Regions from separate parts of the Cryobacterium sp. M23 genome, predicted to be linked through region 1. Evidence: predicted binding sites of a transcription regulator. Region 1 holds the regulator's gene; the other holds the start of a gene.
What was found. Region 1 encodes HspR, which represses chaperone genes until heat shock. Its sites were predicted from a motif close to AAGTTGAGTCNNNNNGACTCAACTT; they were not measured.
Positions count from the first base shown of each region.

Region 2: a site for HspR is predicted at 4,787-4,811, ahead of CXY82_RS09515 (ATP-dependent Clp protease ATP-binding subunit). Genes of this name have one in related genera too.

Region 1 covers NZ_PJJV01000034.1:3,553-11,139, forward strand. The annotation lists gene CXY82_RS00725 (hypothetical protein) at 39-560, shown strand; gene CXY82_RS00730 (MFS transporter) at 557-1,885, opposite strand; gene dnaK (molecular chaperone DnaK) at 2,073-3,941, shown strand; gene CXY82_RS00740 (nucleotide exchange factor GrpE) at 3,941-4,561, shown strand; gene CXY82_RS00745 (DnaJ C-terminal domain-containing protein) at 4,554-5,561, shown strand; gene CXY82_RS00750 (heat shock protein transcriptional repressor HspR) at 5,564-5,998, shown strand; gene CXY82_RS00755 (class I SAM-dependent methyltransferase) at 6,025-7,161, shown strand.
Region 2 covers NZ_PJJV01000071.1:80,200-87,786, forward strand. The annotation lists gene CXY82_RS09505 (NAD(P)/FAD-dependent oxidoreductase) at 1-1,422, shown strand, start outside; gene CXY82_RS09510 (zinc-dependent alcohol dehydrogenase family protein) at 1,400-2,446, opposite strand; gene CXY82_RS09515 (ATP-dependent Clp protease ATP-binding subunit) at 2,550-4,739, opposite strand; gene CXY82_RS09520 (aminobutyraldehyde dehydrogenase) at 4,980-6,410, shown strand; gene CXY82_RS09525 (primary-amine oxidase) at 6,462-7,587, shown strand, end outside.

The DNA.
Region 1 (7,587 bases):
TTCACACGCATGCAACACGCGCCCGGTAAAATCGGCCCATGACCACATCCGTGCCCAGCTTTGCCGAGGCGCTCGTCGCGCCGGGACCGACACCCGACTACCCGGGGCGGATGCGCCGCTTCGGCCAGCTGGTCGGCGCCTGGGCCGCCACCGGGTCCCGCCTCGACGAGACGACCGGCGAATGGACCGGGCGCGAATTCACCTGGATCGTCGACTTCGTGCTCGACGGGCGTGCGGTGCAAGACGTCGAGGTCGTCGTGAGCGACTCGCACCCGACCGGCTTCGAGACCGTCGCCACGGCCGTGCGAGTCTATGATTCCTACGCCGGCGTGTGGCGGGTCAGCTATTTCGCCCCGGCATCCGGCGAGTACTGCCACCTCGTGGCGACCCCCCACCGCAACGGCCTGCGCCAGGACGGCACGGGCACCGACGGCCGCCCGATCCGCTGGAACTTCGTCTCGATCACACCTGACGCCTACGCCTGGGAGGGCTGGGTCTCCAACGACGAAGGTTCCACCTGGGTGCTGGTCGAGCACAACGAGGCCACCCGCATCCGTTAGCCGATCTGGTCCTGGCGGGCCTTCACCGGCAGCAGGAGAAGCAGCCCCACGAGCAAAACCAACATGAGTCCGAGGATGCCCCAATAGGTTTCGCCGAAGATCGTCACCATCAGGGCGAACATGGTCGGCGCCAGAAAGCTCACCGCGCGGCCCGTCGTGGCGTAGAGCCCGAAGACCTCGCCCTCCCGGCCGGCCGGGATCAGGCGTGCCAGGAAGGTGCGGCTGGCCGACTGGGCCGGCCCGACGAAGAGCGTCAAGGCGAGGCCGGCGGTCCAGAACACGATCTGACCGCCGTCGTGCAGCAGGAATACGATGCTGCCGAACACGATCAGGCCGATCAGGGCGGTCACGATGATCGGCTTTGCGCCGACCCGGTCGTCAAGCGCGCCGGCGATGATGGTGGCCACGCCCGCCACGACATTGGCGGCGATAGCGAAGATGATCACCTCGCCGGGTGAGAATCCGAAGACGGATGCCGCGAGCACCCCGCCGAAGGTGAAAACCCCGGCCAGGCCGTCGCGGAAGATCGCGCTCGCGATCAGGAAGTACACCGTCTGGCGGCTGGTCTTCCAGAGCCGGATGATGTCTTGCCCGAGCACGATGTAAGAACGGAGGAAGCTCACCCGGGGCCGGCGCACCGCGGCGGGAGAACGGTATTCGGGAACCGAGAACAGCACCGGCAGGGCGAACAGGCCGAACCAGGCGGCCGCGATGAGCATCGTGACCCGCACCGAGAGGCCGTTCTCGCTGGTTACCCCGAACAGACCCACGTCGGGGCTGATGAAACCGAAGTACACGATGAGCAGCAGCACGATGCCGCCGATGTAGCCCATGCCCCAACCGAAACCGCTGACCCTGCCGATGGTGCGCGCGGTCGAGACCTGGGACAGCATGGCGTTGTAGTTGACGCTGGCGAACTCGAAGAAGACGTTGCCGGCGGCCACCAGAACGAGGCCGAGCAGCAGGAAGCTCGGTGACGCCTCCACGAAGAACATCGCCGCGGTGAGGCCCACCACGATGAACGTGTTGACGCCGAGCCACAGCTTGCGCCGCCCGGAGGTGTCCGAGCGCTGTCCGGTGATCGGGGCCAGCACGGCTACCAGCAAGCCGGCGATAGCGAGGGCCCAGCCGAGCTGGGCGGAAATGACGTCTTTGTCGCCGAACGAGCTGCCCGTGATGTAGACGGTGAAGACGAAGGTGGTGACCACCGCATTAAACGCGGCAGAGCCCCAGTCCCAGAAGCTCCAGGCCACTACGCGGCGTCTGCTCGTTTTGTCTGGCAGCTCCCGGGCATCCGTGCTGCCCTGCTCCGCGATCCCGGTCATGCGCTGAGGCTAGTGGATGCGGGGGGCCGGAGACCATCGATTGCACGAAATCTCAAAGTTGAGTCGTTCACGCTCAACTCTCAGGTGCGTGGCTTGACTTTAGATTTGGGACACTGGCACACTTGAGCCAGCACCACTCAACTCTGTGAAATCGAGCTGAGAACATACTTTAAAGGAGAACGCACACATGGCCCGTGCAGTAGGCATCGACCTCGGAACCACCAACTCTGTGGTGGCCGTCCTCGAAGGTGGAGAACCCACCGTCATCGCAAACGCCGAAGGCTTCCGGACCACACCGTCCGTCGTCGCCTTCACCAAAGACGGCGAGGTGCTGGTCGGCGAGACCGCCAAGCGCCAGGCCGTCACCAACGTCGACCGCACCATCGCGTCGGTCAAGCGCCACATGGGCACCGACTGGAATGTCGCCATCGACGACAAGAAGTTCACCCCGCAAGAAGTTTCGGCCCGCATCCTGGCCAAGCTCAAGCGCGATGCCGAGGCGTACCTGGGCGACAAGGTGACGGATGCCGTCATCACCGTTCCCGCGTACTTCAACGATGCCGAGCGCCAGGCCACCAAGGAGGCCGGCGAGATCTCCGGCCTTAACGTGCTGCGTATCATCAACGAGCCGACCGCGGCCGCACTTGCCTACGGCCTCGACCGTGGCAAGGAAGACGAGCTCATCCTGGTCTTCGACCTCGGCGGCGGAACCTTCGACGTCTCCCTCCTCGAGGTAGGCAAGGACGACGACTTCTCCACCATTCAGGTGCGGTCGACTGCCGGTGACAACCGCCTCGGCGGCGACGACTGGGATCAGCGCATCGTCGATCACCTGATCAAGAAGTTCAAGGAAACCACCGGCGTCGACGTCTCCAAGGACAAGATCGCCAAGCAGCGCCTCAAGGAAGCCGCCGAGCAGGCCAAGAAGGAACTCTCGAGCAGCATGTCGACGAGCATCCAGCTGCCGTACCTCTCCCTGACCGAGAATGGCCCGGCCAACCTCGACGAGACGCTTACTCGCGCCCAGTTCGAGAAGATGACCGAAGACCTGCTCGACCGCACGAAGAAGCCGTTCCAGGACGTCATCCGTGAAGCCGGGGTCAAGGTGGAAGATATCGCCCACGTCGTTCTCGTCGGTGGCTCCACCCGCATGCCCGCCGTGTACGAGCTCGTCAAGGCCGAGACCGGTGGCAAGGACCCGAACAAGGGCGTCAATCCGGACGAGGTCGTCGCCGTTGGCGCCGCACTGCAGGCCGGCGTGCTGAAGGGTGAGCGCAAAGATGTTCTGCTCATCGACGTCACCCCGCTGAGCCTCGGCATCGAGACCAAGGGCGGCATCATGACGCGCCTGATCGAGCGCAACACGGCCATCCCGACCAAGCGCAGCGAGACCTTCACCACAGCCGACGACAACCAGCCGTCCGTCGCGATCCAGGTCTTCCAAGGCGAGCGCGAGTTCACCCGCGACAACAAGAACCTCGGCACGTTCGAGCTGACCGGCATCGCGCCGGCCCCGCGCGGCATCCCGCAGGTTGAGGTTACCTTCGATCTCGACGCCAACGGCATCGTGCACGTGTCTGCCAAAGACAAGGGCACCGGCAAGGAACAGTCGATGACCATCACGGGCGGATCCTCGCTCGCGAAGGAAGACATCGAGCGCATGGTGCGCGAGGGCGAAGAGCACGCCGCCGAGGACAAGCGCCGTCGCGAGGCAGCCGAGACCCGCAACACGGCGGAGCAGCTCGCTTACTCGATCGAGAAGCTGATCAAGGAGAACGACGAGAAGCTGCCCGAGGACGTGAAGTCCGAGGTTCAGGCCGACGTCGACGCCCTCAAGGCCGCTCTCGTCGGCGACGACGATGCGGCCGTGAAGACGGCCTTCGACAAGCTCAACGAGAGCCAGGGCAAGCTCGGCGAGGCCATCTACAAGACCAGCCAGGCGGATGCCGCGGCCGGTGCCCCAACCGACTCCGAGCCGACCGCCGACGCGGCCGGCTCGGACGAAGACGTGGTTGACGCCGAGGTCGTCGACGACGAAGACGAGGTCAAGAAGTAATGGCAGACGACAACAAGCGTCCTGGCGACGAGCCGTTTGACGAGGGGGCATCCACTGAGGGTGCCCCCGGGGCCGACGCCGAGGCGGAAGCCGAAGGTGTGAGTGTCGAGGACATCGACGAGGTGTCCGCCGAGGGTATCGAAGAGGACGAGTTGACGGTCCAAGACATCCTGGATGCCGCCACGCGGGAAGTCGATGAGCCCACGAGCGAGCACCTGGCCGACCTCAAGCGGGTCACCGCGGAGTACGCCAACTACCGTCGCCGCACCGAGGCCAACCGCGAGGTCGAGCGTGAGCGCGTCACCGTGGATGTCGTCAAGGGCCTGATTCCCGTGCTCGACGATCTCGACCGCGCTGAGAAGCACGGCGACCTGGTCGAAGACTCGGCGTTCAGCACGATCGCCGCAAAACTGCGGGGGAGCGTCGAGCGCCTGGGCGTGAAGTCCTTTGGCACGGTCGGCGAACCGTTCGATCCGACCATCCACGAGGCGATCTTCCAGCTGCCCACCGCGGGCATCGAGTCGGAGACCGTCGGTGACGTGATCGAGACCGGCTACTTCCTCGGCTCGTCGCTCCTGCGCGTGGCCAAGGTCGTCGTGCAGGTACCGAGCGATGGCTAGCCAGGACTGGTTCGATAAGGACTTTTACAAGGTCCTGGGTGTGTCAAAGGACGTCACCCCGGCCGAGCTGAAGAAGGCCTATCGCAAGCTCGCCCGCAAGTACCACCCGGACTCCAATCCGGGCAACCCTGCGGCCGAGGCGACGTTCAAGGAGATCAGCGAGGCACACTCGGTGATCGGTGACCCTGCCCAACGCAAGGAATACGATGCTGTGCGCGCGATGGGCGGTGGGGCCCGCTTCACCGCCCCACGCCCCGGTGGCGGGCAGGCCGGAGGCTTCGACGATGTCTTCGGAGGCATGTTCGGTGGGGGCGCGCGGCAACAACAGCCCGGCTACTCCTATGAGCGGGGCGGTTTCGACGACCTCCTCGGCGGCATGTTCGGCCGCGGTCAGGGTGGCGGCGGTTTCGGCACCTCGAGCGGCGGGTTCCGCGGCTACGGCGGGCCGACTCGCGGCCGCGACGTGATCGCGTCGACAACGGTCGACTTCATCACGGCCACGCACGGTGACCAGATCACCCTGCAAACGCAGGATGGCCGCGCCATCAAGGTGAAGATCCCGGCCGGGGTGGCCGACGGGCAGAAGATCAAGCTCCGCGGCCAGGGGCAGCACAGCCCCGACGGCGGCGAGTCCGGCGACATCGTACTCACGGTGAACGTGCGCAAGCACCCGGTCTTCGAACGCGACGGGCTGAACCTGCGGGTCTCCGTGCCGGTCACGTTCGTCGAGGCCGCGCTCGGCGCCACTATCGAGGTGCCGACGTTGGGCGGAGCGCCGGTCAAACTGCGCATCGCCCCGGGCACCCCGAGCGGGCGCGTGCTGCGCGTCAAGGGGCGTGGCGTCGTGACGCCCAAGGGCACCGGGGACCTGCTGGCGGAGGTTCAGGTTGCCGTTCCGTCTCATCTGTCGAAGGACGCCGAGGAAAAACTCGCGGCCTTCGCGGAAGCACTGCCGAAGGAGAATCCGCGCGACGAACTCCTCGCGAAGGCGAGAGACTGACGGTGGACGAGAACACCCGGGTTTTCGTAATCTCGATGGCCGCCGAGCTTGCGGGCATGCACCCGCAAACGCTGCGCCAATACGATCGCCTGGGACTGGTGAGTCCCGACCGCACCCCCGGTCGGTCTCGCCGGTACTCGATGCGGGATGTGGCCAAGCTCCGCGAGATCGCGGAGCTCGGTGCCGAGGGTGTGAGCCTGGAAGGCATCCGTCGCATCATTGACCTCGAGGACCACGTGCGCACGCTCGAATCGCGGCTGCGCGAATTGGAGTCTGCGCTGGCCGATGAACTGCTCAACCGTCCGGGCCGCCGCGTCTTCGCGGCCGGCTCGGCCGGTGAGGTCATCTCGATGCGGGCCGGTACGCGCACGCGCCGGTCCAACCAGATCGTGATCTGGCGCCCCCTGGGTTCCCGCCCGATCGGCGACGAGAAGTAGCCGCACCTGCGGGCTAGCCTGAGGCAATGCCTGATTTTTCCTTTGACCGCCTGCGGCGTTTCCCCGACGTGGAAGCGGACAATCTCTTCGCCGTGGATGCGAGCGACCGCCTGATCCTCGACGAGGCGGCGGGCGTGCTGGCCGAGGCAGGATCCGGCGAGGTCGTGGTGATCGAGGACCGCTATGGCGCCCTCACCCTGGGCGCGGCCGCACTGGCCGGGGCCCGGGGAATCCGGGTGCACCAGGATGTCCTCTCCGGGGAGTTGGCCCTCGCCCTGAATGCGGCCGACGCCGGACTCGTCGATTCCTACCGCTCTTTCATCCTGGGCGAAGAACTGCTGGCGAACGCGCGGGTGGTACTGATCCAGCTGCCGCGCAGTCTGGCGGCGCTCGATGAGTTCGCCGACGCCATCCGTCGTTTCGCGGCACCGGATGTGGTGGTGATCGCCGGCGGACGCATCAAGCACATGACGCCGACCATGAACGCGGTGCTCCGCCGGCACTTCGGCGAGCTGCAGGTCTCGTCGGCCCGGCAGAAGTCGCGGGTACTCAGGGCAGCGGCCTCGATTGTCTCCGCAACTCAGCCGACGATGTCCACCTGGCCGAATTGTGTGGAGCACGCTGACCTGGGACTCACGATCTGCGCCCACGGGGCTGCGTTTGCCGGCGCGACCGTCGATATCGGGACGCGCTACCTGCTTGAGTTCCTTGATCGCATGAAAACGGATGCTCGGAGCGCCATCGACCTCGGCTGCGGCACCGGGGTGCTCGCCGCCACCCTCGCCCGACGCCGTCCCGCCCTGCGGGTGACCGCCACCGACCAGTCGGCCGCGGCCGTCGCCTCCGCGCGGGCCACCATGGTGGCCAATGCGCTCGCCGACCGGGTCACGGTCGTGCGGGATGACGCGCTCCAGAGCCAACCGGATGCCTCGGCCGAACTGATTGTGCTGAACCCGCCCTTTCACATCGGCTCGTCGGTCCATGCCGGCATAGCCCTGAAACTGTTCGATGATGCCGGACGAGTGTTGCAGCCCGGTGGTGAACTGTGGAGTGTGTGGAACACCCACCTCGGTTATCGCCCCGCGCTGACGCGATTGGTCGGCCCGACACACCAGGTCGGTCGGAACGCCAAGTTCACCGTCACGGTCTCGACCGGACGCTGAGACGCGCCGGACCGCCGTGAGGCCCGCACCTGGGGGCTTGCGCCAGGGCGCCGGAGCCGACACGCCCGGGATGCGGGAGGGAGTTGCGCACCCCCAGAATTCACCGTAATGTCTCTCTAGTCACCCCACAGGTGCGGAAAGCCGCAGAGCTTCCCGGCCTCAAGTGGGACGAAGATTTTAGTTTTTTCTCGAATATCCTCCCGCCTAGGGAGCGTTCGAGTTCAAACCAAGATAATATCTTTCTTCGGCTGGTCGTCAAGTCGCGTATGTAGATTATTTCGAGTCGCTCTGGTGCACTCGAAATCGACTGCTTTCCGTTATTTGACAGGGACTAGTCGGGTGGGTACGTTATACAAGTTGCCTCGAAGCGACAGCCCGTGGGGCTTGAAGTCGAGTGCGTCCGATCCTTGAGAACTCAACAGCGTG
Region 2 (7,587 bases), on a different contig from region 1:
GCCCGGGTCGCCGTGGCGGAGGCCGACCAGCTCGGCGGGACCTGCGTGAACACGGGGTGCGTGCCGACGAGGGTGCTCGCCAAAGCGGCGCGCTTGATGCGCGAGGTGCGCGCGGCAGATACCTACGGAATCGTAGTCAACGACCCCGGCATCGACTGGGCCACCATGGGAGACCGGGTGCAGTCGCGAGTGAACAAGGTGCGCTCGATCAAGAGCGAGGCCGAGAGGTTCGCGGCCGCCGGAGTCGAACTGGTTCTGGAAGGTCGGGCGCGATTCATCGACCCGCATTCCGTGGTCCTGGACACCGGCCGCATCCTCACCGCCGCCACGTTCCTGGTCTGCGTCGGCGGGCATTCTCGGCGACTCGCCGTGCCGGGGGCGCACTTGGCGACGGTCCCGGAAGACATTCTGAAGCTGCCGTCGCTGCCCCGACGGGTGGCCGTGATCGGCGCCGGAAACACCGGCGCCCAATTGGTCACGGTGTTCAGCTCCTTCGGCTCCGACGTGACCGTGCTCGATGTGGCACCGCGCATCCTGATGGCGTCGGATTCCGACATCTCCGCCACGGTCTCGGCGGCGTTCCGCGAGCAGGGCGTGGCCGTGCACACGGGCATTGAAGCGGTGACGGCGATCGAGCAGGACGCCGACGGAACCCTCACCCTGTCCTGGCGCGAAAAAGGAACGGAACAGTCTTCCGCCTTCGACGCCGTCATTATGTCCACCGGTTGGCCGGCGGATGTCGACGACCTCGGGCTCGACCGGGCTGGCATCACTATCGAACGTTCCGCCATCCCGGTGGACCAGTACTTCCGCAGTGTCGTGCCCCATATTTTCGCGGTCGGCGACGCGAACGGCCGGGACATGCTCGTACAGGCGGCCCAATTCGAGGGCGAGGCCGCGGCCGAGAACGCGGTGCTGGGCGCCAATCGCAGAACGCCGCACCACCTGCTCCCGGCCGGCGGTTTCACCGACCCCGACTACGCGGGCGTGGGCTTCACCGAGGAGGAGGCCAGGGCTCGCGACCCGCACTGCGTCGTCGCGACAGTGCCCTACGCCGAACTCGACCGCGCTGTGATCGACGGCCGGGAACCCGGCTTCCTCAAGCTGATCGCCGACCGGCGGCGGGAGCTGATCCTCGGCGCCCATGCCACCGGGGAGAACGCGGTCGAAGTGATCCAATCCGTGACGACGGCGATGGCCGCCGGCGTCGACGTCGCCACTCTGGCCCGGGTGCGCTTTGCCTACCCCACCTACAGTGCCGTCATCGGCCTCACGGCCCGTCGACTACTGCTGGAAGCGCCGAAGCCGGCCGCGGTGATCCTGCCCGTCGCGGTGATCCTGCCAGTCGCGGTGATCGAGCCCGTCGAGATTCCCGTCCCGACACATGTGATCTCCGTGCCTACGGGAGCAGCATCACCTTGATGGCGCGGCGCTCGTCCATGGCGGCGTAGGCCTCGGCGACCTCGGCCAGCGGCAGCTGCAGGTCGAACACGCGGCCGGGGTTGATAGCACCCGAGAGCACTTCCGGCAGCAACTCTTCGACGTAGCCGCGCACGGATGCGACGCCGCCGTTCAGGCCCACGTTCCGCCCGAACAGCGGGCGAACCTCGATCGGTCCGCCGGTGGGCACGCCCACGTAGCCGACCATTCCGCCGGGACGGGCCGACGCGATGGCCTGCTCCATCGACTCCTTGGTGCCGACGCACTCGAGCACGCAGTCCGCGCCGATGCCGTCGAACAGCTCACGGATGCGGGCCACGCCGGCCTCGCCGCGCTCCTCGACGATCTCGGTCGCGCCGAACTCGCGGGCCACGAGCTGCCGTTCGGGGTGACGCGACATGGCCACGATCCGGGAGGCCCCGAGCCGCTTGGCCGCGATGATGGCGCAGAGGCCGACCGCGCCGTCGCCGACGACGACGACCGTGCTGCCCGCGGTCACACCGGCGGAGACCGCGGCGTGGTGGCCGGTGCCCATGACGTCGGCGAGGGTCAGGAGACCGGGAACCTGGGCGTCGGTGGGCAGGGTCGGCGTCGCAACGAGCGACCCGTCGGCGTGCGGCACGCGCACTTTCTCGCCCTGGGCGCCGTCGGCGAAGCCGCCGAGCTGGTCGTCCGAGCCCCACCAGCCGCCGTTCAGGCAGGAGGCGCTGGTGCCGTTCTGGCAGTTGATGCAGGTGTTATCGCAGTCGTAGAACGGCGCGATGACGAAGTCGCCGACCTTGACCCGGCTGACGTCGGCGCCGATTTCCTCGACGATACCGACGAACTCGTGGCCGATTCGTTTCGGCTCCTCGGTGGGCTGGATGCCGCGGTAGGGCCAGAGATCTGAGCCGCAGACGCAGGCTGCGACGACGCGCACGATGGCGTCACCGCCGGTGGAGAGAATCGGATCGGATACTTTTTCGAGGCGGATGTCCCGTTCCCCGTAAATCACTGTTGCACGCATGCTTCGACCCTATGCCAGCCCCCTGACCGTCACCGGGGCAGGGGCCCGTTCCGTCGTATTCCCGCCGAATTCCGCTGGACGCGAAATCCGGCGACGGACAGAGCTACAGCAGCGCGTCGTCGTCGAGGTCGGCCGGGTCCACGACCAGCACCGGGGCGGATGCGACGCTGAGCGATTCCCCGTCCGGCGCCAGATCCACCCGCACCGTCTCGCCGTCCCGCACGGCGCCCGACAGGATCGCGGTCGCCAACCTGTCGTCGATCTCGGTCTGCATCAGCCGCCTCAGCGGGCGCGCACCGTAGATCGGGTCGTAGCCGCGTTCCGCCAGCCACGTGCGGGCATCCGGGGTCACGCCCAGCTCGAGCCGCCGCTCGATCAGCCGCTTCTCCAGCCGGTCGACGAGCAGCCCGACGATCTGGCCGAGCTCCGCCATCGACAGCGATTCGAACACGACGATGTCGTCGAGACGGTTGACGAACTCGGGCTTGAACGTCTTGCGCACGAGTGCCTGCACGGCCGCCTCCTTCTCGTCCCGGCTGAGCACCGGGTCGATCAGGAACGCCGACCCGAGGTTCGAGGTCAGCACCAGGATCGTGTTGCGGAAGTCCACGGTGCGGCCCTGGCCATCCGTGAGCCGGCCGTCGTCGAGCACCTGCAGCAAGACATCGAAGACCTCCGGATGAGCCTTCTCAACCTCGTCGAACAAAATCACCGAATACGGGCGGCGGCGCACGGCCTCGGTCAGCTGCCCGCCCTGCTCGTAGCCGATATAGCCGGGAGGTGCCCCGACCAGACGGGACACGGAAAACTTTTCCCCGTACTCGCTCATGTCGATGCGCACCATCGCCTTTTCGTCGTCGAAGAGGAACTCGGCGAGCGCCTTCGCCAGCTCCGTCTTGCCCACGCCGGTCGGCCCGAGGAAGAGGAACGAACCGGTCGGCCGGTCCGGGTCGGAGATGCCGGCCCGGCTGCGGCGCACGGCGTCGGCGACCGCGCGCACGGCCTGCTTCTGCCCGACCAGGCGGTGCCCGAGCTCACCCTCGAGGTTCAGCAGCTTCTCCGTCTCGCCCTGCAGCAGCCGCCCTACCGGAATGCCGGTCCACATCGCGACCACGGCGGCGATGTCCTCCGCGGTGACCTGGTCACCGACCATCCGCGGCCCATCCTGCTCGGTCTGCTCCGCTTCGGCGAGTTCCCGTTCGATCACCGGGATGTCGCCGTACAGCAGCCTAGAAGCCTTCTCCAGGTTGCCCTCGCGCTCGGCCACCTCGGCCTGGCTGCGGGTGCTCACCAAGCGCTTCCTCAGATCGCCGATCCGGTTGAGCGAGGAACGCTCCTTGTCCCAGCGGTCCTGCAGTTCAGCAAGGGCCACCGTGTATTCGGCAAGGTCAGCACGCAACTTCCCCAGGCGAGCCTTAGAGGCGTCGTCCTTCTCTTTTTTCAGCGCGAGCTCTTCCAACTCCAGCCTCTGCACCCTGCGACGCAGTTCGTCGATTTCCACGGGAGCGGAGTCGATCTCCATCCGCAGCCGGCTGGCCGCCTCGTCGATCAGGTCGATGGCCTTGTCCGGCAGCTGGCGGGCGGTGATGTACCGGTTGGAGAGGGAGGCCGCGGCCACCAGCGCCGAGTCCGCGATCGACACCTTATGGTGGGCCTCGTAGCGCTCCTTGAGCCCGCGCAGGATGGCCACGGTGTCTTCCGCACTGGGCTCGTCGACCAGCACCGGTTGGAACCGGCGCTCGAGGGCGGCATCCTTCTCGATGAATTCGCGGTACTCGTTGAGAGTGGTCGCACCGATCAGGCGCAACTCGCCGCGGGCGAGCATGGGCTTGAGCATGTTGGAGGCCGCCACGGACCCTTCGCCGCCGCCGGCACCCATCAGGGTGTGCAGCTCGTCGACGAAGGTAATGATCTGCCCCTGCGCGTCGTTGATTTCCTTGAGCACGGCCTTGAGCCGCTCCTCGAACTCGCCGCGGTACTTGGCCCCCGCCACCAGGGCCGCCAGGTCGAGGGAGACCAGCTGCTTGCCCTTGAGGGAGTCGGCCACATCGCCGGCCACGATGCGCTGGGCCAGTCCCTCCACAACGGCGGTCTTGCCCACGCCGGGTTCACCGATCAGCACCGGGTTGTTCTTGGTGCGGCGGGTGAGCACCTGACTGACCCGCCGAATCTCCGCGTCCCGCCCGATCACCGGGTCAAGCTTGCCGGTCCGGGCGATCTCGGTGAGGTTGACGCCGTACTGCTCCAACGCCGTCTTCGCTTCTTCCTGGGGCGGTTGCTGACCTGCTTGCATCGGAAGATCCTCTCTCGGGCCGGCCGCTCGCGCCGCAGGTCGGCAAAAAGCTGAGCCTGTTGGACTCAAGTTTAGGGGACATCGAGAAAACGCGCCAGCGGTCCGGAGACAACTCGGCGGTGCTACGGCGGCGGCCCCATCACGACCCAGTTTTCGTCCGGGTATCCGAATTCCTCCGTCGGATGCCATACTTACCGAACAAAAGACCCGTTTCTACACTCAGCGCAGAGGATCAGACCCGTGGCCACCCCCACCCTTAAAAACTTCATCAACGGCCACTTTGTCACTCCCTCCGGCACCGAGCTGCTCGACATCGTCGATCCCACAACGGGACGCCGGGTTGCCCGGGCCCCGATCTCCACCGCGGCCGACGTCGACGACGCGATGACCGCCGCGAAGACCGCCTTCGGCACCTGGGGCCGCACCACTCCCGCCGAGCGGCAGCGCGCGCTGCTTCGCCTCGCCGACGCGATCGACGCCGAGAGCGACGCCATCGTGGAGGCCCAGCACCGCAACACGGGCCAGCCTCGCGCCACGATCGCCGTTGACGAGGTCGCGGCCGGCGCCGATCAGCTCCGCTTCTTCGCCGGTGCCGCCCGACTGCTCGAGGGCAAGTCCGCCGGTGAATATCTGCCCGGCATGACTTCCTGGGTACGCCGCGAACCGATCGGCGTGGTCGGGCAGGTCACCCCGTGGAACTTCCCCTTCCTGATGGCCATCTGGAAGATCGGCCCCGCGCTGGCGGCCGGCAACACCCTCGTGCTCAAGCCCAGCGACACCACCCCGGAGTCGACCCTCGAACTCGCCCGGATCAGCCAGGGCATCCTCCCCGACGGCGTGATGAACATCGTGCTCGGCAACGGCGGCACCGGGGCCGCGATCGTCGAGCATCCGGTACCCGGCCTGGTCTCGATCACTGGCAGCGTGCGGGCCGGTATGGCCGTCGCCGCCGGCGCCGCGAAGACGCTCAAGCGGGCACATCTCGAGCTCGGCGGCAAGGCGCCGGCCCTGGTCTTCGCCGGCGTCGACGTCAGCGTGACCGCCGCCGCCATCGCCGACTTCTCCTTCTATAACGCCGGGCAGGACTGCACGGCCATCACGCGAGTGCTCGTGCACGAGTCCATCCATGACGAGTTCGTCGACGCACTCGTCGCCGAGGCCCGCAGCCGCACTACCGGGTCGGCCGACGACGCCGACAACTACTTCGGGCCGCTCAACAACGTCAACCATTTCGGCGACGTCTTGCGCAAGGTCGCGGCCCTGCCCGACCACGCTGTCATTGCCACCGGCGGACACCAGGTCGGCACCGAGGGCTTCTTTTTCGAGCCCACAGTCGTCACGCAGGTGCGCCAAACGGATGCGATCGTGCAGGAGGAAACGTTCGGCCCGGTGATCACGGTGCAGCCCTTCAAGTCGGAGGAGCACGCGGTCACGCTCGCGAACGATGTCAACTACGCGCTCGCCTCCAGCGTGTGGACCCTCGACCACGCCACGGCCATGCGGGTCTCCCGCGACCTCGACTTCGGCGCGGTGTGGATCAACACCCACCTCCTGCTGACCGCCGAGATGCCACACGGCGGTTTCAAGCAGTCCGGATACGGCAAAGACCTGTCGATGTACGGCGTCGAGGACTACACCCGGATCAAGCACGTGATGAGCGCGCTGGAATAAACACGGGTCTCGACAGGCTCGACCACCGCCAACGAGAACAGAGGCCCCTCGATGACTTTCCATCCGCTCGACCCGCTCTCCGCCGCTGAGTTCACCTCCGCCGTCGCCATCCTCGCCCGCGAGCGCGGCGTCGCCGACGGGTGGCGGTTCACTTCGATCGAGCTGGTCGAGCCGCCCCGGAGCGCCGTCGCCGAGTTCACAGCCACCAGCGCGGTTCCCGACCGACGCGCACGGCTGGTCGTGCTCCACCGCGCCGAGAACACCACCTGGGTGAGCGTCGTCTCACTCACGACCGACGCCCTGCTCGAGTGGGAAACGGTGCCGGGGATGCAGGCGAACTTCACCGTCGACGAGTGGGAGGAAGCCGACGCCGCCCTTCGCGCCCACCCCGACGTGATCGCCGCTCTCGCCCGCCGGGGCATCACCGACCTCGACCTGGTCTTCATCGACACCTGGACCTACGGCGACGCGGTAATCCCCGACCGGTATCGCGGCCGCCGCCTGGGCTGGTCAGACGTCTGGGTCCGGGCGTCCACCGACGCCAACCCCTATGCGGGACCGGTCAGCGGCCTGCACTTCGTGCTCGACGTCAACACCATGGAACTGCTCGAGGTGGAGGACTCGTTCACGGTCGAACCGCCGGCGGGAATGGGCGAATACGTGCCGCACCTGGTGCCCCGGCGCATCCGGGATCGAAGCCCGCGCCCGCCGCTCACCCCGCTCGACATCGGGCAGCCCGACGGCCCGAGCTTCACGCTCGACGGCAACCTGGTCGAGTGGCAGAACTGGTCGCTCCGGGTGGGCTTCAACTACCGCGAGGGCATGACCCTGCACACCGTGGGCTACCGGGACGGCGGCCGGGTGCGGCCCATCGCCAACCGGTTGTCGTTCGCGGAGATGGTCGTGCCCTACCGCGACCCCAGCGTCGACCATTTCCGTCGCACCGCCTTCGACATCGGCGAGTGGGGCCTCGGCTTCATGACCACCTCGCTCGAGCTCGGCTGCGACTGCCTCGGCGAAATCCGCTACCTCGATGCCGTGCTGCACAACAGCAAGGGCGAGCCGTACAGCATCCCGAACGCGTTCTGCATCCACGAGGAAGACAACGCGGTGCTCTGGAAGCACGTCGACCACAACGGCAGTGCCGAGGTGCGACGGATGCGCCGGCTCGTCGTGT